DNA from 4 places in the Comamonas fluminis genome. Region 1 is predicted to be linked to each of the others. Evidence: predicted binding sites of a transcription regulator. Region 1 holds the regulator's gene; each other region holds the start of a gene.
The links. The regulator LexA, encoded in region 1, represses DNA repair genes until DNA is damaged. The targets are predictions, from matches to a motif close to ACTGTATNNNNATACAGT.
Positions count from the first base shown of each region.

Region 2: JDW18_RS15595 (PA0069 family radical SAM protein) is a predicted target of LexA. The motif match lies at 1,857-1,874, and genes of this name have one in related genera.
Region 3: JDW18_RS06395 (DNA topoisomerase IV subunit B) is a predicted target of LexA. The motif match lies at 3,933-3,950, and genes of this name have one in related genera.
Region 4: recA (recombinase RecA) is a predicted target of LexA. The motif match lies at 2,698-2,715, and genes of this name have one in related genera.

Region 1 covers NZ_CP066783.1:2,164,662-2,170,303, reverse strand. The annotation lists gene kdsB (3-deoxy-manno-octulosonate cytidylyltransferase) at 1-49, shown strand, start outside; gene adk (adenylate kinase) at 583-1,239, shown strand; gene JDW18_RS10355 (asparaginase) at 1,329-2,345, opposite strand; gene lexA (transcriptional repressor LexA) at 2,425-3,099, shown strand; gene JDW18_RS10345 (hypothetical protein) at 3,255-3,701, shown strand; gene JDW18_RS10340 (universal stress protein) at 3,853-4,308, shown strand; gene JDW18_RS10335 (IS256 family transposase) at 4,560-5,642, opposite strand, start outside.
Region 2 covers NZ_CP066783.1:3,361,868-3,367,509, reverse strand. The annotation lists gene JDW18_RS15605 (acyltransferase family protein) at 1-1,060, shown strand, start outside; gene rnk (nucleoside diphosphate kinase regulator) at 1,122-1,529, opposite strand; gene JDW18_RS15595 (PA0069 family radical SAM protein) at 1,881-3,038, shown strand; gene JDW18_RS22810 (SMI1/KNR4 family protein) at 3,052-3,552, shown strand; gene JDW18_RS15585 (SMI1/KNR4 family protein) at 3,607-4,593, shown strand; gene JDW18_RS15580 (LysR substrate-binding domain-containing protein) at 4,618-5,481, opposite strand; gene phnD (phosphonate ABC transporter substrate-binding protein) at 5,629-5,642, shown strand, end outside.
Region 3 covers NZ_CP066783.1:1,316,041-1,321,682, forward strand. The annotation lists gene JDW18_RS06380 (transposase) at 294-1,238, shown strand; gene JDW18_RS06385 (SDR family oxidoreductase) at 1,400-2,212, opposite strand; gene JDW18_RS22740 (hypothetical protein) at 2,255-2,386, opposite strand; gene JDW18_RS06390 (MFS transporter) at 2,391-3,590, opposite strand; gene JDW18_RS06395 (DNA topoisomerase IV subunit B) at 3,984-5,642, shown strand, end outside.
Region 4 covers NZ_CP066783.1:4,829,266-4,834,907, reverse strand. The annotation lists gene JDW18_RS22395 (sensor histidine kinase) at 1-1,291, opposite strand, end outside; gene JDW18_RS22390 (response regulator) at 1,377-2,051, opposite strand; gene JDW18_RS22385 (MarR family winged helix-turn-helix transcriptional regulator) at 2,143-2,634, opposite strand; gene recA (recombinase RecA) at 2,773-3,897, shown strand; gene recX (recombination regulator RecX) at 4,108-4,578, shown strand; gene JDW18_RS22370 (hypothetical protein) at 4,616-5,341, shown strand; gene JDW18_RS22365 (MgtC/SapB family protein) at 5,349-5,642, opposite strand, start outside.

The DNA.
Region 1 (5,642 bases):
GGATACACCAGAAGACCTGGAGCGCGTGCGCGCCCTGTTTGCGGGCTGAGCTTGCGCGCTGAAAGCGCCTGCCGAAAGCGCCTGCCTGAAGCCCGTTCGCTGGCCGCAGCTGGCAGAGTTTTCGGCAGGCTGGGCCCTGCCCACCGCAAGCTGACGGATTCAGACAATCTGGTGATGAGTTGTCATGCCTCATCGCCGCCTGCCCTCTGAAACGCGGGGCTGTGGGCAGATATCCGGGTTAACAGGGATGCCCGGAATACATGGCAGCAAAAGCTTCTGGGGTGCTGCAGTGCTCTTTTTGACCCCTGCGCCATACCAGTCAAGCGCTGACAGCTATACTTTTATCTAGTCCAAATAGCGCATGCATTGCGTGGCAAGACTGGATTACAACTACAGCAGTCGCGCAGGCGATAAATGCTGCGCGGGTCATGGCCGCACTTGTGACAGTCTTGACCCAGGTCTGTAAGCCTGTGTTGGTCTTGTGCGTGCTATCCTTGCCCGCGAAAAATATGGCCCGAGGATGACAGGCGTCCACCCGCCTGCTCTGGTCCGCAAGAATTTCTACTCTCCTCAAGGATTTCCATGAAACTGATTTTGTTGGGTGCTCCCGGCGCCGGCAAAGGCACTCAGGCCGCCTTCATCTGCCAAAAGTACGGTATCCCTCAAATCTCCACTGGCGACATGCTGCGCGCTGCCGTCAAGGCTGGCACCCCTCTGGGTCTGCAAGCCAAGGCCGTGATGGACGCTGGCCAGCTGGTCAGCGACGATCTGATCATCAATCTGGTCAAGGAGCGCATTGCCCAGGCCGATTGCGCCAATGGTTTCCTGTTTGACGGTTTCCCCCGCACCATTCCTCAGGCTGATGCCATGAAGGCAGCCGGCGTGAAGCTGGACTACGTGCTGGAAATCGACGTGCCTTTCGAAGCCATCATCGAACGCATGAGCGGCCGCCGCAGCCACCCCGCATCGGGCCGCACCTATCACATCAAGTTCAACGCCCCCAAGGTGGAAGGCAAGGACGACGTGACCGGTGAAGACCTGGTGCAGCGCGAAGACGACAAGGAAGAAACCGTCAAGAAGCGTCTGGATGTGTACAGCAGCCAGACCCGCCCTCTGGTCGATTACTACCAGAACTGGGCTGCCAAGGACGCTGCCAGCGCCCCCCAATACCGCGCCATCAGCGGCATGGGCTCCGTGGAAGAAATCACCGAACGCGCTCTGGCTGCTCTGGCCAAGTAAGCTCGGCTTTCGCCCTCAACAAAAAAGCACCCCCTCGGGTGCTTTTTTGTTGCTTCACGCTTATACATCAAGCACTTCCAGCTATGGTTTCAGGAGTTCCTGGCCAGCTCCAGCATCATGGCCACACGGGCTTTGCTGGGCGGCAGCAGCACGCAATCCAGCTCCTGCGCATCCACGGCCACCGCCAGTCGGGCAGCAATCGCGTCATCGGCATTCTCGGCAACCACGCCCTGCCCCACGGGCCGGCCTTCCAGACAGCGGGTGCTGCGCCAGACTTTGACGCCCTGACTACGCGCAGCATTCAGCGCCCTCTGCAAATCCAGATGCACCGTGGCATTGCCCGTGGCTTCAATCACCAGCCCCTGCACACCCGCCGCAAGCAGTGCATGCACAGCCCGCCTGCCCTGCAGCGCGCCAGACTGCAAAACCTCTACCCAGGGCAAATCGTGGCGCGCCAGCAAAGCCTGTAGCTGCTCGGGCGTCCATGCCTGCTGCATCACCGGCTCACTGACCAACCAGCGCACCAGCCCCTCTTCCACACAAGCGCAAGGCCCGCCCTCATAAGAGCGCAAAGCATTCAGACGATACGGGTGAACCTTGAGCACCTCGCTTGCCGCATGCACCTCTCCTGCCGCCACCACCCACACGCCAGCACGCCCGGCAGCAGCAACGGCCACTGCATCGCGCAGATTCTGCGGCCCATCGGCCTGCAACGAGGTAGCGGGGCGCATGGCGCAGGTCAACACCACAGGCTTGTGCGGCTGCAGCACGGCATGCAGCAGCCACGCAGTTTCCTCCAGCGTGTCTGTTCCATGCGTAATCAGCAGCGCCTGCACCGATGCATCCGCCAGCCCTTCGGATACCGCCTGCAGCAAGCTGCGCCACACACTCCAGTCCATATCCTTGCTATCAATCTGCGCCAGTTGCTGCGCCTGCAGAACCGCGCCGGTGCGGCCAGCGGCAATCTGTGGCAAATCAGGCACAGCGCCAATCAGCCCCTCTACGGTGATCTGCCCCGCCCTGTAGCCCACGCCTTGCGTGCTGGCATCCGCCTGCCCCGCAATCGTTCCACCGGTTCCCAAAATCACAATCTTTGGACTTGGCACTTGCTCTCCACATAAAACTGGTTAAAAATACAGGTACTGTATAAACCAACAGATCAAATTAGCTGACCGGAAGCCAGACATGCTAGACCACCCCAAGCTCACCCCCCGCCAGCAGCAGATTCTGGACCTGATCCAGTCCACCATTGCGCGCACAGGCGCACCTCCAACACGGGCCGAGATCGCCAGCACCTTTGGTTTCAAGTCTGCCAACGCGGCCGAGGAACACCTGCAGGCCTTGGCCCGCAAAGGCGTGATTGACCTGGTCAGCGGCACCTCGCGCGGCATTCGTCTGCGCGCCGATACCGTGCGCAACATCAACGCAGCCCGTGGCACCAGCTTTGCCCTGCCCCTGACTGCCCTGTCGCAACTGGTGCTGCCTCTGGTGGGCCGTGTTGCTGCGGGCTCCCCGATTCTGGCTCAGGAACATATCGACCAGAGCTATTCCGTCGAACCCAGCCTGTTTGCCGCCAAGCCCGACTACCTGCTCAAGGTGCGTGGCATGTCCATGCGCGACGCGGGCATCATGGATGGCGACCTGCTGGCTGTGCAATCGGCCCACGAAGCCCGCAACGGCCAGATCGTCGTAGCCCGCCTGGGCGATGACGTCACCGTCAAGCGCTTCAAGCGCACACCGCAGGGCGTAGAACTGCTGCCCGAGAACCCCGACTACAAGGTGATTCACGTCAGCCCTGACGAACCCTTTGCCATTGAAGGCCTCGCAGTGGGTCTGATTCGCAACACCATGTTCATGTAAGAACAGGCGCTGCAGCCTACGGGACTGCAACGCCTCACAGTCCCCTCCAGCCCAGGTGGTAGGCGCGAAGCCAGATTGCTTCGCCCTGGGCGGAGCTTTGCCCGAAATCCGCAATCCTGCCCGATCCAGGCCTCAAGGCTTTCAAGGAGTTGCTCATGGAATTCGCCAAACCATTGCTGTCGCTGACCCAGCTGAAACTCAAGATCTTTCAGGTGTGCGCCGCCGCCAATCTGCCAAACCTGCCGTACCTGTATCCAGCACCAGACACCAAGCCAGACACCCCACCCCTCGCCTTTCAGAGCCCTGCAGCTGACAGTGCCACCCATCCATTCCGCTACCCCAATGTCTTTACCATGCGCAAAAGCCGAACCCGCAGCAGTAGCCGCCAGCAGCCAGCGCGTAAAGCGGCTGTCGATGAAGCACAGTTATGCCTGCCTTTGACGCAGGAGGCAGACAAGGAAGAACAGGTAGTACGCACACTCAAAATCGTTCAGCGCGAGCCACGCAAGCAACCCGAGTGCCTTTTGATCTCTGGCCGCATGGCCGATGTATGCGCTGCGCTTGAGCGCATGGCCCGCAACGAGCGTGCGCTGCAAGCCTGACAAATATCGTCGCCACCCCGGGTTTGATGCGCATCAAACACAGTGAAGTTCACCTCACCCGGGCGTTGCCCTCGCCTTTGCGCAGTGGGAATATCTGTTCAAGGAATTCCACTCTTGCAAGCAAAGCGCAACGATGCGCGAGGAGGCTGAAATGTTCAAGCACATACTGATCCCCACCGACGGCTCCCAGCTCTCTGAAGCAGCATTGCGCGCTGGCATACAGCTCGCAAAGGAGCAAGGCGCTCAGGTGACGGCCCTGTTCGTCATGCCCGATTTTCGCGCCCTGATCTACGGCTCGCGCGCCATGATTGCCTATGACGCCAGCGAGTTTGAGAAAAGCGCACAGGCCGAAGCCGATACAGTGCTGCAATTTGCCCAGGAGCTGGCAAAAATCGAAGGCGTTTCGCTCAACGGTGTTCGCAGCACCAGCACGTCCATCAGCGAAACCATCATCAAGCAGGCGCAGGATAGCCACTGCGACCTGATCTGCATGGCTTCACATGGCCGCAAAGGCCTGAGCGGCATTTTGCTGGGCAGCGAAACCCAGAAGGTTCTGACCCATAGCAGCATTCCCGTTCTGGTGCATCGACTGGCCGCCAGCGCCTGATGCCCCAAAGCTTCGGTGCCATCGAAATACGCACCTGACTCTCAGGGACGATGAATACAAAGCCTCTGGTGACCAGCACCCAGAGGCTTTTTCATCAGTGAAATAGTCACCTGCCTGAGCCAAAGCCGTCAAAACGGCAAGCCAATAACAAGCTGCAGGCAGCACCTTTTCGCAAGCTGAGCGACCCGCAATACGAAAGCAGCGCAGCCATGAACGGGCGTGTCCGAATTTTTGTGTAAACGGTTCGGACTTCAATTGATGGAAATGCGGTCTCCGAACTGAATGGTAAAGCGGGTCAGCGCAGCCTTCCAATCCCGGATGGGCATGGTCCACTTCTGGCTGATGTTGCGCAGGGCCAGGTAGAACAGCTTGGTCAGCGCCTCGTCGCTGGGGAACGAGCCCCGGTTCTTGGTCAGCTTCCTCAGGCCCATGTTCACCGACTCGATGGCATTGGTGGTGTAGATGACCTTGCGGATTTCCGGCGGGTAGTCAAAGAACGGGGTCAAGCGGCTCCAGTTCCTGCGCCAGGACTGGCCGATGGGCAGGTACTCGGCATCCCAGCGCTGCTCGAATTCACCGAGCATCAGCTCGGCCTCCTCGGCGGTGGCGGCCGTGTAGATGCGTCTCAGGTCTGCGGCCACTTCTTTGCGACGCTTCCACGAGACGTAGTTCAGGCTGTGGCGCACCATGTGCACGATGCACAACTGAACCACTGTCCTGGGAAACACGGCCTCAATGGCTTCAGGGAAGCCCTTGAGGCCATCGACGCAGGCGATGAAGATGTCATGCACGCCCCGGTTGCGCAGCTCGGTCACGACCTGCAGCCAGAATTTGGCCCCCTCGGTCTGCGCCAGCCACAGGCCCAGCACCTCCTTCTCGCCCGTCATGGTGATGCCGATGGCCAGGTACACCGCCTTGACCCGCACAGCGCCCTCGCGCACCTTCACATGGATGCAGTCCAGATAGACGATGGGGTAGATTGCATCGAGCGGGCGGGCTTGCCAGGTCTTGACCTCATCGGCCACGGCGTCGGTCACCGAGGAAATCAGGCTGGGCGAGACCTCGGTGCCGTACATCTCCTCTAGGTGGGCCTGTATCTCGCGCACCGTCATGCCGCGGGCGTACAGCGAGATGATTTTGTCGTCGAAGCCGGCCCAGCGGGTCTGGTGCTTGGGGATGAGTTGGGGCTCGAAGCTGCCATGGCGGTCACGTGGCACCTCGATGGGCAACTCGCCGAAATCGCCCTTGAGGGTCTTCTTGCTCTTGCCATTGCGGGTGTTGCCAGTGGTGTTGGCTACCGCTTCGTTGCGTTCGTGGCCCAGATGCTCGGTCAG
Region 2 (5,642 bases), 1.2 Mb from region 1:
CGATGTGGCGCATCCTGTCATGCCGGATTTGCTGGACTGGCTCTATGAGTACGCCCGCATGGCGGTGCAGATTTTTCTGGTGATTGGTGGCTTCCTGGCGGCTGCAAGCCTGGCACCGCAGGGGCTGGCCCGGTTTGATTCGCCATGGTCCAAAGTCGGCAAGCGCTTTGTGCGCCTGGTCGTGCCTTATGCCGTGGCGCTGGTGGTGACCATCGTCGTCTCTGCAGCCATTCGCCCCTGGTTCGATCACGAGTCCGTCTCGGCAGACCCAGACCTCTGGCAGCTGTTTGCCCATGCGCTGCTGCTGCAGAACATTGTGGGCGAGGAGTCTCTGTCCGCCGGTGTCTGGTATGTGTCCATAGACTTTCAGCTGTTTGCAGGCACGGTCCTGCTTCTGGCGGGTGTGCGTGGTTTGCAGCAACTGGCAGTCAAGCGCTGGGGCGAGGCCACAGTCAAGGGTTGGTGGCCCTGGGCCGTCACTGGCATGCAGGCGCTGGTCGTGGCGCTGACTGCTGCATCGCTCTTCAGTTTCAATCTGGATGCGGATCTGGACGTCTGGGCCATCTACTTCATGGGGGCCTATGGGCTGGGCATGATGGCCTACTGGGCCGTGGCAGCAGAAAAGCGCAGCACAGCCTGGAGCTGGGCCATGCTGATTGCCGCCCTGGCGATTGGCGCTCTGGTCTATGAATGGCGCGACCGCATCTTTCTGGCTGGTGTGACCGGGCTGCTGCTGATCGTCTGCATGCGCACGGAGGGCATTGCGCGCTGGAAGGGCTTTGCCCCGCTGCGCCGTCTGGGCGAGATTTCCTACTCGGTATTCCTGATTCACTTCTCCATCTGCCTGCTGGTCAATGCGGTGGTCAACCACTTCTGGCATGGCTCGGTCACGGCGGCAGTGATGGGCATTCCTTTTGCCTTCGTGTTGTCGCTGACTGCAGGTTATGTGCTGTATCAGCTGGTCGAGCGCCATGTCTCGTCCTGGAGCCAGGCGCTGCGCTGGCAGGCTGGCTTGATTGGGGTTGGCCTCTTCACAACCCTGCTGGCAGGCTTGCGCTGAACGGGCGCAGGGCATGAAAAAAGCAGCTCCGCGGAGCTGCTTTTTTGTGGGCACTGAATCCTCAGCGGTGCAGCTCGCCAGAGCTTTCGGGCTGGAAAACGATGGCATCTACGCGCACGGTGACCTGGCCGGTTGGGCTGGGCATCTTGAATTCGTCACCCAAAGACAGGCCCAGCAGGGCAATGCCGACGGGGGCGAAAATCGAGACCTTGTCAGCGCTGCCATCCATGTCCTTGGGGTAGACCAGGGTCAGGGTGTTGGCCTTGCCGCTCTCCAGCATCGTGAAGCGCACGGTGGAGTTCATGGTCACCACAGTGGGTGGCATTTGCTGAGGGTCGAGCACATCTGCGCGATCCAGTTCGGCTTCCAGCGCATCGCGGCCTGGAAAGTTGCTGGAGTTCTTTTCCAGCAAAGTCTCAATGCGTTCCAGATCCAAGGACGACAAAGTGATTTGGGGCTTGCGCTCCATGGTGTGACTCCCTTGCTTGGTGGTGTGGTTGGCGCTTTTCGCGTTGCGCAAACGGACAAAAGCCCGGGCAACGGTGTTGTCCGGGCCAAGGCGATGAAAAAGCACCTTTTTGGTGCGTTGGCGTCATTGTCGGTGCAAGCTGGGTTTGCTCCAAGCCATCTCGCACTCCGCCAGTGCGAATTGCTTGCCAGAAAGCTCCTTGTTTGATAGCTGCTGGCGCTTTATGCATAAGCGAAACAGCCGATTTTCAGAAAAATCAACGCGCATTGGCTGTAACAGTATTGACCCAGGAGGCACGATGGGAAAACAAAAATCCTTGCTGAAATAGCTGTATTTTTATACAGTTATTTCATGAAAAGTCAGCCACCACTCCACAAGCAGGACGCAACCACAGGCAATGATGTGGTCCGGCCTGTGATCGCCATCAAGGGGCGTGGCTCTGCCAGTCAGATCGCTCACCGATTTGCACGCGATGCGCGCCTGGATTTTGATGATGGCTGGGGCGAGGTCGTGCCAGAGGATGGTGAGAGCGGCACCGCGCCGTGGCGTACCCAGCTGGAGTGGGAGCAGTGCAAGTCTGCGCTCAGCCGCCACGGATCGCCTGATTTGCCTTTTCATCTGGGCCTCAACCCCTACCGTGGTTGTGAGCATGGCTGTATTTATTGCTATGCCCGGCCCACGCATAGCTATCTGGGCTACTCGCCGGGGCTGGATTTTGAAACTCGCCTGGTCGCCAAAGCCAATTTCCCGCAGGTGCTGCGCAAAGAGCTGTCGCGCCCCGGCCATGTGGCAGCCACAGTCATGCTGGGCTCGGTCACCGATTGCTATCAGCCCATAGAGCGCGAAGTGGGCCTGACGCGCAAAACCATTGAAGTGCTGGCGCAGGCACGCCATCCGTTTTCCATCGTTACCAAAGGCGCAGGCATAGAGCGTGATCTGGATTTACTGGCTCCGCTGGCGCAGAAAAATCTGGTGGCCGTCTATATCACCCTGACCACGCTGCAGCCCGAGCTGGCCCGCCGCCTTGAGCCGCGAGCCGCCGCGCCGCACCGGAGGCTGCGCCTGATTCGCAGCCTGAGCGAAGCAGGCATTCCCGTCGGCGTGAGCCTGGCGCCGCAGATTCCTTTTCTCAACGACGACCTGGAGCAGGTTCTGGCCGCTGCACAAGAGGCGGGTGCCCGCCAGGCTTTTTATGCCGTGCTGCGTTTGCCGTGGGAGGTGGCGCCGCTGTTTGAGGAGTGGCTGCAATTGCATTACCCCGACCGCGCCCAGCGCGTGATGGAGCGTGTGCGTGACCTGCATGGCATCCGCGAAGAGGACCGGGCCGAAGGCAAGGTCTACAGCAGCCAGTTCGGCCAGCGCATGAAAGGCACCGGGGCATGGGCTGATATGCTGGCCCAGCGTTTTGGGCTGGCTTGTCGCAAGCTGGGCTTGAATCGCGACAGAGTGGTGCTGGACTGCAGCCAATATCACCCCAGTCGCCTGTCTGCGCAGCAATCCCTGTTTTGAATAAGAGTTCGTGATGACCGCCGACCTGCAAACCCTGTTTACGAATCTCGCCAAAGCCAGTGCCAACCAAGGAGTTCACCCGGAACCCGGCTCTGGACTTGTGCAGCCCACGCATGGCGTTGAGATTCCCTCCGCTTATAAAGACTTTTTGAGGCTTCTCGGCCCTGGAAGCTGGGGCGAATTTCTGCACTTTCATGCGCCGGAGCATATGAGCACGCACGAGGAGCTGCTGTCTTCCTTTATGGATGATGACTTGCAGGAATTGCTGGAGCCCACGGCCGATGTACTGGTCTTTGCCAGCAGCGACAACGGTGATATGTGCGGCTGGCACTTGCATGACTTGATTCGCATGCCACCAGATGCTTGCCCTGTCATTCGCATTGCACCGCGCAGTTTTGACGGTGTCGTGATTGCCGCCACGACGGCAGAGTTTTTCCAGTTGCTGGGGCAGGGGGCGAATCTGTTCGGTGTGGGTGCTTTGCCTTGGGTGTTTCGGCCAAGGTCACAGCAGTAGAGGTCTGCACAGAACAGCTTGAAGCTGGCAGCGCTGGCCCCAACAGGAATGTCTATGAATTCATCTCAAGAACGATTGAACCAGATTGCCGTTTGGCACACAGCGCAAGAGCACGCAAAGATCAAAGCCGCGATTGAGGCTTTGCCTGCAGCTGAACGCAGTGATGAGCTGCTGAGCCTGCTGGCGCGGGCGCTGTTCAATGAGGACGAATTTCCTGCAGCACTTGAAACGCTGGACGGGATTGCCGATCGCAGTGGTGATGAGCCGTGGTATTGCCTGCGCCGAGCGCTGACTTTGTGGCAAATGAATCGCGAAGATGAGGCGCTGCCCTGGTTCCTCAAGGCGCAGACCCTGGGGCTGGAGGAAATTGATGAGCTGCCCGGCACTTACTTCCCCAAGTCGGTCAGCAAATGGGTGGAGCGCGCCGAGATGTGGGCACCGCGGCGGCTGGAGATGAAAAGCTTTGAAGCCCAGCGAAGATCGGCGCGCAGCAAAACACCTGTGGATGCCAAGTTCAGCGCGCAAGATCTGGCGGGCCTGTGGGATGACAGCGAATATTCGCTGAGCCAATACACCGGAGCCACTCCAACGACCGAGGATTTTGCGGCGATCGAGACCGAGCTGGGTTTTCGCCTGCCAGGTGCCTACAAATCGCTGATTCAGCTGCGCAATGGCGGCATCTTGGCACGCAATTGCTACCCCAATGCTTTGCGCCGGGACTGGACGACTGCGGCGTTTTCCGTGGAAAGTATCTTTGGCATTGATCGCAGCAAACCCTATTCGCTGTGCGGAAGCCGGGGTGCTAAGTTCTGGATTGAAGAATGGCGTTATCCAGAGATTGGCATTGCGATTGCCGACACCATCAGCGCCGGTCACCAGATGATTTTTCTGGACTATTCGGATTGCGGCCCTGACGGTGAGCCCTGCGTGGTGTCGGTCAATCAGGAGTCGAATTACGAGATCAGCTATGTGGCCGATAACTTCGCCGAGTTCATTCGCGGTCTGGAGCCTTCCGAGGATGAAGAGTTGGACGACGACTGATTGTTCAGAGCAAGGTATCTGCCTTTAATTTCTGTCCTCAATCGCTTCCCAGAACGAGCGCACCAGCAAGCTGTCGCTGCGCTCCTTCATGCAATAGACATAGGTCGTGGTGCTGGCCGGGTCGCCCGCAATGCGAATCGGCCTGAAGCGGGCATCGGGAATGAATTCAGCCTCTGACACCGCACCAATGCCCAGGCCGCGTGCCACGGCTTCGCGTATGGCTTCGCGGCTGCCAATTTCCAGATTCAGTTGTGGTTTCACGCTGGCGGCTGCCAGTGCTTTTTCCATGGCTGTGCGCGTGGTGGAGCCTCGTTCGCGCAGCAGCAATGCCTGGTTGTGCAGGGCTGCAATGTCGATTTGCTCGCGCTGCGCCAGCGGGTGGTCCACATGGGCGAACAAGATGATGGAGTGGCGTGCATATTCGCGGGCCACCAGTTCCGGGCGTTCGTACAGGCCCGCCAGCACGGCCACATCGGTGCTGTAGTTCTCCAGGTCATGCAGCACCTGCTGCGAGTTGCCCATGCGAATCGACAGCTGCATTCCAGGATGCAGCGCACGGTAGGCCGCCACCATTTCGATGACATGAAACGGCCCCACGGCGCCGATCTTGAGTTCCCCTTGATGGAGCTTGCCGGAGTCGCGCAGAAAGAACTCGGCTTCCGACTCCAGAGCCAGCAGCTTCTGCGCCAGCGTCATCAGCTTGTGCCCCGCACTGGTCAGGCTCATGCGGTAGCCCTGACGGTGAAACAGCTCAATCTGGCTTTGTCGCTCCAGCGTGGCGATCTGGCTCGATATCGTGGGCTGGCTCAGGCCCAGAGAACGTGCGGCAGCGCTCAGACTTCCTTGCTGGGCCACGGCGATAAAGGCTCGGTAGCGGGCGGTGCTCATGAAGATTACATCTCAAGGTTTGATCTATGGAAACTGTCAAAACTGATTCTGAAGCTTTCACATGACAGTCATATGTCGTCCCTAATATTCGAGCCAACGCACCACACAAAGGCGGTGCGAATGATCGAAATGCAAAGGATGAACTCCATGACAATGACCCG
Region 3 (5,642 bases), 850 kb from region 1:
TGAAAACTATAGCAGCGCTCCTGTCTGCCTGGGCTGCTGTTGCGCGGCGGTGTTGTAAGCGTTCTTTAGAGCCGCTTGTATGTTTACGGTGTCGGGGTGAGGGACAAGAGTCGCTATCGGCTGTTTGCGCAGACCGACTGAGTTAGATCCCTCCCACCCCACCTCATAGCGTCGATAAGGAACTGAGCAGCACGTAGCCATCAGGCTGCGTGACTGCCGATCTGAAGGCAAGCCAACGCACGTAGGTGGAACAGGCACCCCGACAAGCCATTGTCTTTGTTGGAGGTGCTGTTATGCAAACGACCTTTATCGGAGTGGATGTCTCCAAAGCGGAGTTGGTCATCAGCGTTGGTGATCAAGCTGCCGTGAGCGTGACCAATGACACATCTGCGATCATGCGCTGGTTGGCCTCGTTACCCCAAGATTGCTCTGTCGCCATGGAATCTACAGGGCGCTACCACTTGCTGCTCGCACAACTGGCTTTGCAAGCAGGGCTGAATGTGTATGTGCTCAATGCCCGGGATGTGTTCTTTTATGCCAAGGCACTGGGCGCCAGGGCTAAAAGCGATGCTCTGGACTGCGTGGTGATTCGGCGCTATCTGCAGGAGCATGTTCAAAGCCTGTATCCCTGGCAGCCTGGCACACCCGTTCAGCAGCAGCTCCATCTCTTGCTGACTCGACGTGCGCAGCTTAGCGCGCACCAGGCAGCCTTGAAGCAGACGCTCAAGGCGGTTGACTTACCCGGGCCGCAGATGGTGCACTTGATGGAATCGTTCAAAGCCCTGCTGCAGGCCATTGATGAGCAGGTTGTGCACCTGATCTCCAGTGACGACGCCATGCACCAAGGCTGCCAGCGACTGCAGTCGATTACAGGGATTGACCCACAAACCAGTGCACTGCTGACAGAGCTTTTAAGTCGCCTGCACTTTGCCAACTCGGACGCACTGGTTGCCTATAGCGGGCTGGACCCTCGTGCCAATGACTCTGGCACAAAGCGTGGGAGGAGGCGTTTAAGCAAACGAGGCCCAGCCTTGCTGCGCAGGCAGATGTATCTGGCCGCATTCGCTGCCAGCCACAGCAAAGCGCTCAAGCCGCTTTATGCGCATATTCGCGCTAAGGGCTTCTCAACGACAGAGTCGATGGTGATCTTGGGGCGTAAGCTGCTTCGAGTGGCCCTTGCTGTTTGGCGAGGCAATACGGTGTTCAACCCCGAGCAATTGCTGCCGAAAACTGCTTGACGCGAAACATAGAACCTAACACCACCCAGCGAACCGAAGGTTTGCGGTTGAGACGAGGCGCGAAGCCGCAGGCAGTACAAATGTACGACAAGGCGAAGCTACGACGTATAAAGGGTTGTGTTAGCGGGTCTTAGCAAACAAGGCTGCCCGCTGCGGCAGCATCAATGCGGCTTCACATCATCCTTGAGCGCTGCCAGGGCAATTTTTTCCACCAGTCCGGGGGCGATCAGTTTGAGAAAGCGGCCCAGCTTGCCTTTAGGGGTCATCACCACTTCGCGCTGGCGGCGGTTCATGCCGTTGATGATGAGCTGTGCGCATTCCTGCACCGTCATGGCTCCGTCTTCCTTGAGGCCGCTCACGCCTGCGGCCTGGCCCTTGGCGTTGTAGCCGTGGTAGCGAATGCGCGTGTCCACCACGCCGGGATAGGCGGTGGTGACGCTGACGCCCGCCGGTTTCAGCTCGGCGCGCAGCGCTTCAAAAAAGCCGGTCATGGCGAATTTGCTGGCGCTGTAGGCCGTGCGGCCCGGCACACCAATCAGCCCGGCCAGTGAGGACACGGCGACGATAGCGCCCTTGCTGGTCTTGAGGTGCGGCAGCGCCGCATGGGTGCACCACACGCTGCCCCAGAGGTTGATGCGCATCAGCCGCTCATACCAGCCCAGGTCCTGGGCGCTGACTTCTTCAAACAGGGCGTGGGCCGAGACTCCGGCATTGTTGATAAGGGCATCCAGCCCGCCAAACTGCTGAACGGCGGCGTCGATCAGTGCGCGGCACTGGGCTTCATCGCCTACATCGGTGGGCACGGTCAGCACCTGCGCCCCCAGTGCGCGGCATTGGTCTGCCACGGTTTGCAAGTTGCTGGCATTGCGCGCGGCCAGGGTCAGCTGCAACTGGCTTTGATGGGTTTGCGCCAGCTGGCGTGCCATTTCGGCGCCGATGCCGTCGGATGCGCCGGTGATGATGATGCGGGGCATGCTCTCTCCCGGCCGGGCTGCGGGGCCGGGTGGCGCCCAGGGTCAGAAGCAGGCCCAGACCTGATCGGCCAGCGTAAGCATGAACTGCGGCTGCAGATACAGGGCAAACACGGCCAGCAGCACCGCGAGCACGGCGGCCCAGATCAGTGAGCGTTGCCAGAGTTTGAGGGGCATGGCTTCAGGCAGCTTTGGTAGCGGGGTTGCGGGTAATGGCCGATTCACGCACGGGCAGGTTGACCAGAGCGGCAAAAATGCCCAGGGCAATCGACAGATACCAGACCATATCGTAGTTGCCGTTGATGTCATACAGATAGCCGCCCAGCCACACGCCCAGGAAGCTGCCGATCTGGTGGCTGAAGAACACAAAGCCGCCCAGCATGGAAAGGTGCTGCACGCCAAAGATCTGGGCAATGGTGGCATTGGTCAGTGGCACGGTGGACAGCCACAGAAAACCCATGGCCGCGCAGAAGATATAGACCGACCAGGGCGACAGCGGGGCCAGCAGAAAGCACACCGTGGCGACCGAGCGCAGGCCGTAGATGCCCGACAGCAGATAGCGCTTGGGCATTTTCTGGCCCAGATTGCCCGCCAGATAGGTACCAAAGATGTTGAACAGGCCCACCAGTGCCAGCGATGTGCTGGCTACCTGCGGCTCCATGCCAAAGTCTTTCAGATAGCTGGGCATGTGCACGCCGATGAACATGACCTGAAAGCCGCAGACAAAGTAGCCGGCCATCAGCAGCAAAAAGCTGGGATAGGTCCAAGCCTCTTTCAGCGCCTGGCCCACAGTCTGGTCGCGCTTGATGGGTGTGCCGCCGCCAAACCCCGGCTCGCGCAGGCCAAAGGCCAGTGCCATGATGAGCAGAGCAAAAATCGCCAGCACCAGCAAGGCGTTGGACCAGCCGAACTGGCCAATCAGGCCGCCTTCTACCGGCACCATGAAAAACTGGCCGAACGAGCCCGCTGCCGCAGTCACGCCCATGGCCCAGCTGCGCCGCGCCACGGGAATCTGGCGGCCCAGCACGCCGTAGATGACAGCATAGGTAGTGCCCGCCTGCGCAGCGCCAATCAGCACGCCGGCCGTGGCCAGAAACCAGATGGGCGTGGGCGCCAGCGCCATGCCCACCAGCCCCAGTGCATACAGAATGGAGCCGCCAATCAGCACCTTGAAGGCACCGATGCGGTCCGCCAGAATGCCCACAAAAATACCCAGCACGCCCCAGGAGAGGTTTTGCACGGCAATGGCCAGCGAGAAGCTCTCGCGCGTCCAGCCCATTTCCTGGGTGATGGGCAGCAGCCACAGGCCAAAGCCGTGGCGTATGCCCATGGAGAGGGTGACGATGGCTCCACCGCACAGAAGAATCTGCACCATGGACATAGGCGCGGGAGTGTTTTTTGTAGTCATGCCGTGCGAGGGAAAAACGGGTCAGGGCGACACTTTAACGAAACAAGTTGTTGTGTGCGTGTACACGACGTCACATGCGCGGCAGGCTCGCTTGCCAGAATGCGAAGCCCAAGAGCCGCGCGTAGTTAGCAACTTCAAAAACAGGAGCTGCCAGCGCTGGCTATGGAACGATTTCGGATGGAAAACGTTTTGAGATCCATGAACAGCAGGCGCTGGCAGCTCTGCTTTCAAGAGTTGGCAGAGTGTTCTGATCGTGGAAAAACACATGCGCGAGACAGATGTTCCTGCTTTGTGCAAGAGTATTGGGAGTAAACAACTGTGAATTTATCCAGCTCTTATCTGGAGAGGCCACTACAATCCGCTTCCATGGCAGTTAAACCGTCCAACGAATATTCCGAAGGCTCGATCCGCGTTCTCAAGGGTCTGGAGCCTGTCAAACAGCGTCCCGGCATGTACACGCGTACCGACAACCCCCTGCACATCCTGCAGGAGGTGATCGACAACGCGGCCGATGAGGCGCTTGCCGGTTACGGCAAAAAAATCAAATTCACCATGCACGCCGACGGCTCCTACAGCGTAGAAGACGACGGGCGGGGCATTCCCTTTGGTCTGCACCCCGAAGAAAAAGCGCCCGTGGTGGAGCTGGTCTTCACGCGTCTGCACGCGGGTGGCAAGTTCGACAAGGGCAATGGTGGGGCGTACAGCTTCTCCGGTGGCTTGCACGGCGTGGGTGTTTCGGTGACCAATGCGCTGGCAACGCGCATGGAAGTCACTGTGCACCGCGATGGCCAGGTGGCCAGCCTGGTGTTCTCGGGCGGCGATGTGATAGAGCCGCTCAAGATTCGCGATCTGCAGGCAGGCGAGCGCAAGCACGGCACCACCGTGCGTGCCTGGCCCGATGCCAAGTATTTCGAGTCATCGAGCCTGCCCATGGGCGAGCTGGTGCACCTGCTGCGCAGCAAGGCCGTGCTCATGCCCGGCGTGGCGGTTTCGCTCATCAACGAAAAAGCCCGTGATACCCAGACCTGGCAGTTCAAGGGCGGCCTGCGCGACTATCTGGCCCAAAGCCTGCATGGCGAGCCTGTCATCCCCCTGTTCGAAGGCGAGGGCTTTGCCGACAAGCACCACGACAGCTTTGCCGAAGGTGAAGGCGCGGCATGGTGTGTGGCCTTTACCGAAGACGGCGCACCGCTGCGTGAGAGCTATGTCAACCTGATTCCCACCACCGCAGGCGGCACGCATGACAGCGGCCTGCGCGATGGCCTGTTTCAGGCCGTCAAGGCGTTCATCGACATGCATTCGCTGCTGCCCAAGGGCGTCAAGCTGATGCCGGACGACGTGTTCGCCCGCGCCAGCTATGTGCTTAATGCCAAGGTGCTTGATCCGCAGTTTCAGGGCCAGATCAAGGAACGCCTGAATTCGCGTGATGCCGTGCGTCTGGTTTCGGGCTTTGTGCGCCCGGTGCTGGAGCTGTGGCTCAACGAACATGTGGACTGGGGCAAGAAGCTGGCCGAAATCGCCATCAAGGCGGCGCAAACCCGCCAGAAGGCCGGCCAGAAGGTGGAAAAGCGCAAGGGCAGCGGCGTGGCCGTGCTGCCCGGCAAGCTGACCGACTGCGAGAGCAAGGACACCTGCGTCAACGAAGTGTTTCTGGTGGAGGGCGACTCTGCCGGTGGCTCTGCCAAGATGGGCCGCGACAAGGAAACCCAGGCCATCCTGCCGCTGCGCGGCAAGGTGCTCAACACCTGGGAAGTGGACCGCGACCGCCTGTTTGCCAACAACGAAATTCACGATATTTCGGTGGCGATTGGCGTCGATCCCCATGGCCCCAATGATGAGCCTGATCTGTCCGGCCTGCGTTACGGCAAGATCTGCATTCTGTCGGATGCGGACGTGGACGGCTCCCACATTCAGGTGCTGCTGCTGACCCTGTTCTTCAAGCACTTCCCCAAGCTGGTGGAAGCCGGAAACATCCATGTGGCCCTGCCGCCGCTGTTCCGTGTGGACGTGCCTGCACGCGGCAAA
Region 4 (5,642 bases), 2.2 Mb from region 1:
CAGAGCCAAGGGCGCGGTAGAACGGCTGGAAGATCAGCTCGCGCTCGGCCGGCGGCACGCCGGGGCCGCTGTCTTCCACCTGCAGCAGCAGCACCTGACCAAAGTGATCGGCCTGCACCCGCACCGTCACCATGCCGGGTTTTTCGATGCTTGATGGCGTGTAGTTGATGGCGTTGTCCACCAGGTTGCGCACCAGCTCGGCCAGCAGCGTGGCATTGCCGTTGAGCCAGACGCCGGGCGTGCTGGCGCTGGCGCCCTCGTAGCCCAGGTCTATGTGCTTGTCCATGGCGCGGGGCAGGCAGTCCTGAAACACATCGGTGACGATGTGCACCAGATTGCAACCCTGCATGGCGGGCACGGCGCTCTCGGCCCGCGCCAGCGCCAGCAACTGGTTGACGGTGTGGGTGGCGCGCATGGAAGAGCGCCCGATCTGCGCCAGCGATCGCTTCAGGTCTTCGGTGTTCGTGCCCTCACGCTGGGCCAGATCGGCCTGCATGCGCAACCCTGCCAGCGGGGTTTTGAGCTGGTGGGCGGCATCGGCCAGAAAGCGCTTTTGCGTAGCGATGGAGTCGTCCAGTCGCTCCAGCAAATCATTGACGGAATCGACCAGTGGCACCACTTCCAGCGGCACATCTCTGTGGTTGATGGGCGAGAGGTCTTCGGGCTTGCGCGCGCGAATGCGCTCCTCCAGCCGGTGCAGCGGCTTGATGCCGCGCGCCAGCGCCAGCCACACCAGAAGGGCTGCCAGCGGCAGGATGACGAACTGCGGCAGCATCACCCCCTTGATGATTTCCGTGGCCAGCACGCTGCGCTTTTCACGCGTTTCCGCCACTTGCACCAATGCATTGGGCTCACCCGGCAGCGGCATGCGCACCCAGATATAGGCCACGCGCAGGTCTATGCCCTTGTATTCCTCATCGCGCAGCAGCACCGTGCCGGTGGGGGGCTGGTCTTCTGTTGCATCCGGGTGGGGCAGGTCGCGCTCGCCCGCCAGGTATTCGCCCTTGGTGCCGCTGACCTGGAAGAAAACGGTGTCCGATTCATCGGCGCGCAAGATCTCGCTGGCCGACTGTGGCAGATTGAACTGCACCTTGCCGCGCTGCACGATGACCAACTGCGCCAGCGCCTGCGCGTTGTATTCCAGCGCCCGGTCAAACGGCTTGTTGGCCAGACCCTGCGCCACCAGCCAGGTCAGCGCCAGACTGACGGGCCACAGCAGCAGCAGCGGCGTGAGCATCCAGTCAAGGATCTCGCCGAAGAGGGATCGCTGCTCACGCTGAAAGATCTTCAAGGCTGCGGTCCGATGAATTTTTTAAGTGTTTTTAGCTTCAAGTCATTCACCAATAATCACTATCAGCTATGAATTGAGGAGCATGTCAGCTGGGGATTTTCTCCAGGCAGTAGCCCAGGCCGCGCACCGTGGCAATGCGGATGGGGCCCTTTTCAATCTTCTTGCGCAGGCGGTGGATATAGACCTCGATGGCGTTGTTGCTCACCTCTTCGCCCCACTCGCACAGGCGCTCCACCAGCTGGTCCTTGCTGACCAGACGGCCTGCGCGCTGCAGCAGCACTTCCAGCAGACCCAGCTCGCGGGCGGACAGTTCCACCATCTTGCCGTCGATGGTGGCGACCCGGCCTGACTGGTCATAGACCAGCGGACCGTGCTTGATGGTGGAGCTGGCGCCACCCATGCCGCGCCGCGTGAGGGCACGCACGCGGGCCTCCAGCTCGGACAGGGCAAACGGCTTGGCCATGTAGTCGTCCGCGCCCAGATCCAGGCCCTGCACACGTTCTTCGATGGAGTCTGCGGCCGTGAGAATCAGCACCGGCAGCGCATCGCCACGCCCGCGCAGGCGCTTGAGCACTTCCAGACCGTGCATCTTGGGCAGGCCCAGGTCAAGAATCAGCAAATCAAATTCACTGCTGGTCAGCAGTGCGGTATCGGCCTCGCTGCCATTGGCCACATGGCTGACTACGGCGCCAGAGCTGCGCAGCGTGCGCTGCAGGCCGTCTGCCAGCACCTGGTCGTCTTCGGCGATGAGAATGCGCATGGGTGTCTCCTGCTAGTTTTTGGTGCCAGTGGCACTTTTGTCGCCATTGTAGGGATGGCTGGTGTCACCCATGAACCAAAACCGTGCAGTCTCAGTAGCCGTCAGCATAGGCCTCCAGCCCCAGCGCCACCACGGTGGCCACATCCTCGCCCACGGCATCGCGAAACTCGGCCTCAGCCTGCGTGACGGCATCGTGAAAAGCCTGCACCCAGGCCAGGCCGCTTTCCGTAAAGCGCACCCGTTTGGCGCGGGCATCGCGGGAATCCGTTTCGCGGGTGACCAGACCCCATGCCTCGCACTGCGTGACTAGATCGGCCATGGCCTGCTTGGTCATGCCTGCTTTCTCTGCCAGGTCGGTCAACCTGTCGCCAGCCAGAGAAAGGTGCCGCGTGATGTGAATATGCGCGGCCCCCACCTTGTCACGTGCCGCGAGATTGGACAGCGCCAGCGGCACCTCCACATCACGGGACATGAGCTGCAGCACCCGGGCATCAAAGCGGCGCATGGCGTGGCCCAGCAAGCGGCCCAGATGGGTCTGGCGCCAGGCGTCTTCAGCGGGCGTAACGGGGGCGATTTCGGTCATGCATCAATAGTAAGGCAAACTGACTATTAAATTCAACACAACGGCAATACAAGCTCATAAACTACTGTTCAAGCATCCAGCCTGAATGCAAAGACAGGACTGGCCACAGACAGTCACTCACCTCTCTCGGAGCCTGATATGAACGCCACCGCCAAGAACACCCCCGCCGACAACAGCGAAAAAGCCAAAGCGCTGGCAGCAGCCCTGGCCCAGATCGAAAAGCAGTTCGGCAAGGGCACCATCATGAAGCTGGGTGAGGGTGAAGCGATTGAAGACATTCAAGTCGTCTCCACCGGCTCGCTGGGTCTGGACATCGCTCTGGGCGTAGGTGGTCTGCCCCGTGGCCGCGTGATCGAAATCTACGGCCCAGAATCCTCGGGCAAGACCACGCTGACGTTGCAGGTTATTGCCGAGATGCAAAAGCAGGGCGGCACCTGCGCCTTTATCGATGCGGAACACGCGCTGGACACCGGCTACGCCCAGAAGCTGGGTGTGAGCCTCAGCGATGTGCTGATCAGCCAGCCTGACACCGGTGAGCAGGCTCTGGAAATTTGCGACAGCCTGGTGCGCTCTGGCGCGGTGGACCTGATCGTTATTGACTCCGTGGCAGCCCTGACTCCCAAGGCTGAAATTGAAGGCGAAATGGGCGATGCACTGCCCGGTCTGCAAGCCCGTCTGATGTCGCAAGCCCTGCGCAAGCTGACTGCCACGATCAAGAAGACCAACTGCATGGTCATCTTCATCAACCAGATCCGCATGAAGATTGGTGTGATGTTCGGCTCGCCCGAAACCACCACTGGCGGTAACGCGCTGAAGTTCTACGCCTCTGTGCGTCTGGACATTCGCCGCACCGGCACGATCAAGAAGGGTGACGAAGCCATCGGCAACGAAACCAAGGTCAAGGTCGTCAAGAACAAGGTTTCGCCCCCCTTCAAAACCGCAGAATTCGACATTCTGTTCGGCGAAGGTATCAGCCGCGAAGGCGAAATTCTGGACATGGGCGTGAACGCCAAGATTCTGGAAAAGTCCGGCGCCTGGTATGCCTACAACGGCGAAAAAATCGGCCAGGGCCGCGACAACTCGCGTGAATTCCTGCGTGAAAACCCCGCGCTGGCTTTTGAGATCGAAAACAAGGTGCGTGACAGCCTGGGCATTGCCCTGCTGCCCGGCGCTGCTGGTGAAGAAGATGCTGGCAAGGGCAAAAAAGGCAAGAAGGCCGACAAGAACGGTGCCGTTGACGAAGACGGCGTGATTCAGGCCTAAGAGCTTTCCATGCGCCCGTGAAAATGATGGTGCACGGCATCACGGCGTAAAAAATCGCGCTACCCCCTGCGAGGGGCGGCCAGCAAGGGCCGCCCCGCAGCAAAGGCCGTCGTCCCCTGGGGGAAGACGCGCAGCGGCTCAGGGGGAGTCAGTTTTGCCATCTTTGCGCAGGTATCCCCTGCGCTTTTTTGTTTTTTGGAGATGTGTTTCATGAGCTTTGCCAAGCTCTCGCTCAAAGGTCGGGCCTTGAAGCTGCTGGCGCAGCGCGAGCATTCGCGGCTGGAGTTGCAGCGCAAGCTGGCGGCGCATGTGGAAGAGGGGGACGATTTGCCCGCGATTCTGGATGAGCTGGAAAAGCGCGGCTTTATCAGCGAGCAGCGGGTGGTGGCCTCTGTCATTCACAGCAAGGCCAGCCGCTTTGGTACGGCGCGGCTGGTGCAGGAATTGCGCAGCAAGGGGCTGGACGATGAAGCCGTGCGAGAGGCGGGCGAGCAACTGCGTGATACCGAGCTGCAGCGCGCCACCGATTTGTGGCGCAAGCGCTTTGGTGCGCCGCCCGCAGACCTGAAGGAAAAGGCCAGACAACTGCGCTTTATGGCGTCACGGGGCTTCTCTTCAGCGGTGGCTTCGAGGGTTTTGCGGGAGGCGCCATACTCGGATTTCGACCAAGGTGATGACTGAAATTCCCGTTTCCTGAAAGCCAAGAAAAGGACAGACCATGCCCGCTACCGCCCCAGAGTCCGATTCGCCGTCCGCGCTGCGCATGGGCCTGAGTGCAGGCAAATCGTTGCTGGGCGGGTTGATGCTGGGCATTGCGCTGGCTCTGCTACTGGGCTGCACCACCGCTGCATTCTATTTTTTGCGGCTCAACGGGCCGGGCATGCCAGCGGCAGCACATGCAGGAGGGGCGGGCGCCATCATTGCGCTGCTGTTTTCGCCGTCGCTGGTGGTGGCGCTGCTGCTGGTCTTCATCATTCCTGCCTATGTGTTTGTGGGGTTGCAGATAGGGCGCGCCCGTGCCACGGGCAAGCTGGTGGCGCGCTATGGCCAGGGCTTGTCGCAGCGATTGGCCCAGATGCTGGCCGAGCGGGTGGAAACCATGCCGCGCACACACAAGGCGCTGCACCGAACGGCTGATCTGCTGTCGCCTCAGCTGGCAATTGAGCATCTCAAGCCCTGGGTGGGCGATGGGCGGGCGGTGCAGTGGATTGTGCGCACGGTGCTCAATCGCTTGCCACTGGCCGAACTGGTGGAGGAGTGGGGCCAGACCCGCGCCGAATGGGGCACAGAGGCCGCCAAGGGCGACCCTGCGCTGCGTGCTTTTTTCGGCGAAAAAATTCAGGGTCTGCTGCAGGACATGGCCGAGCCGCCCTGGATGATGCTGTGGCTGCTGATGGCCGCGCATGTCGTGATACTGGGCATTGGCATCTGGTTGACGGCCTGAGTTGTTCTTAATTTGAGAGCAGCAAGCCAAGCCAGGCAGCCGACGCCATGGCAATCAGCCCCATGGCAAGCTGAAAACCATAGCGTGTGCCACCGCTGGCAAAAGCCAGCACGGTCTTGGCCAGGCTGCTGGCGCTGAGCACCCCCAGAATGCCCCAGCGGGCCACATCCAGCGTTACTGTGCCCGAGACCTGCAACTGCGCCACCCCGGCCGCGGCGGCATGCACTTCGGCCAGCGCCACCAGCATGGTGGTGATCAGCACACCTGCACTGCCAAAGCGCTGGCCCAGCCATGCGGCCAG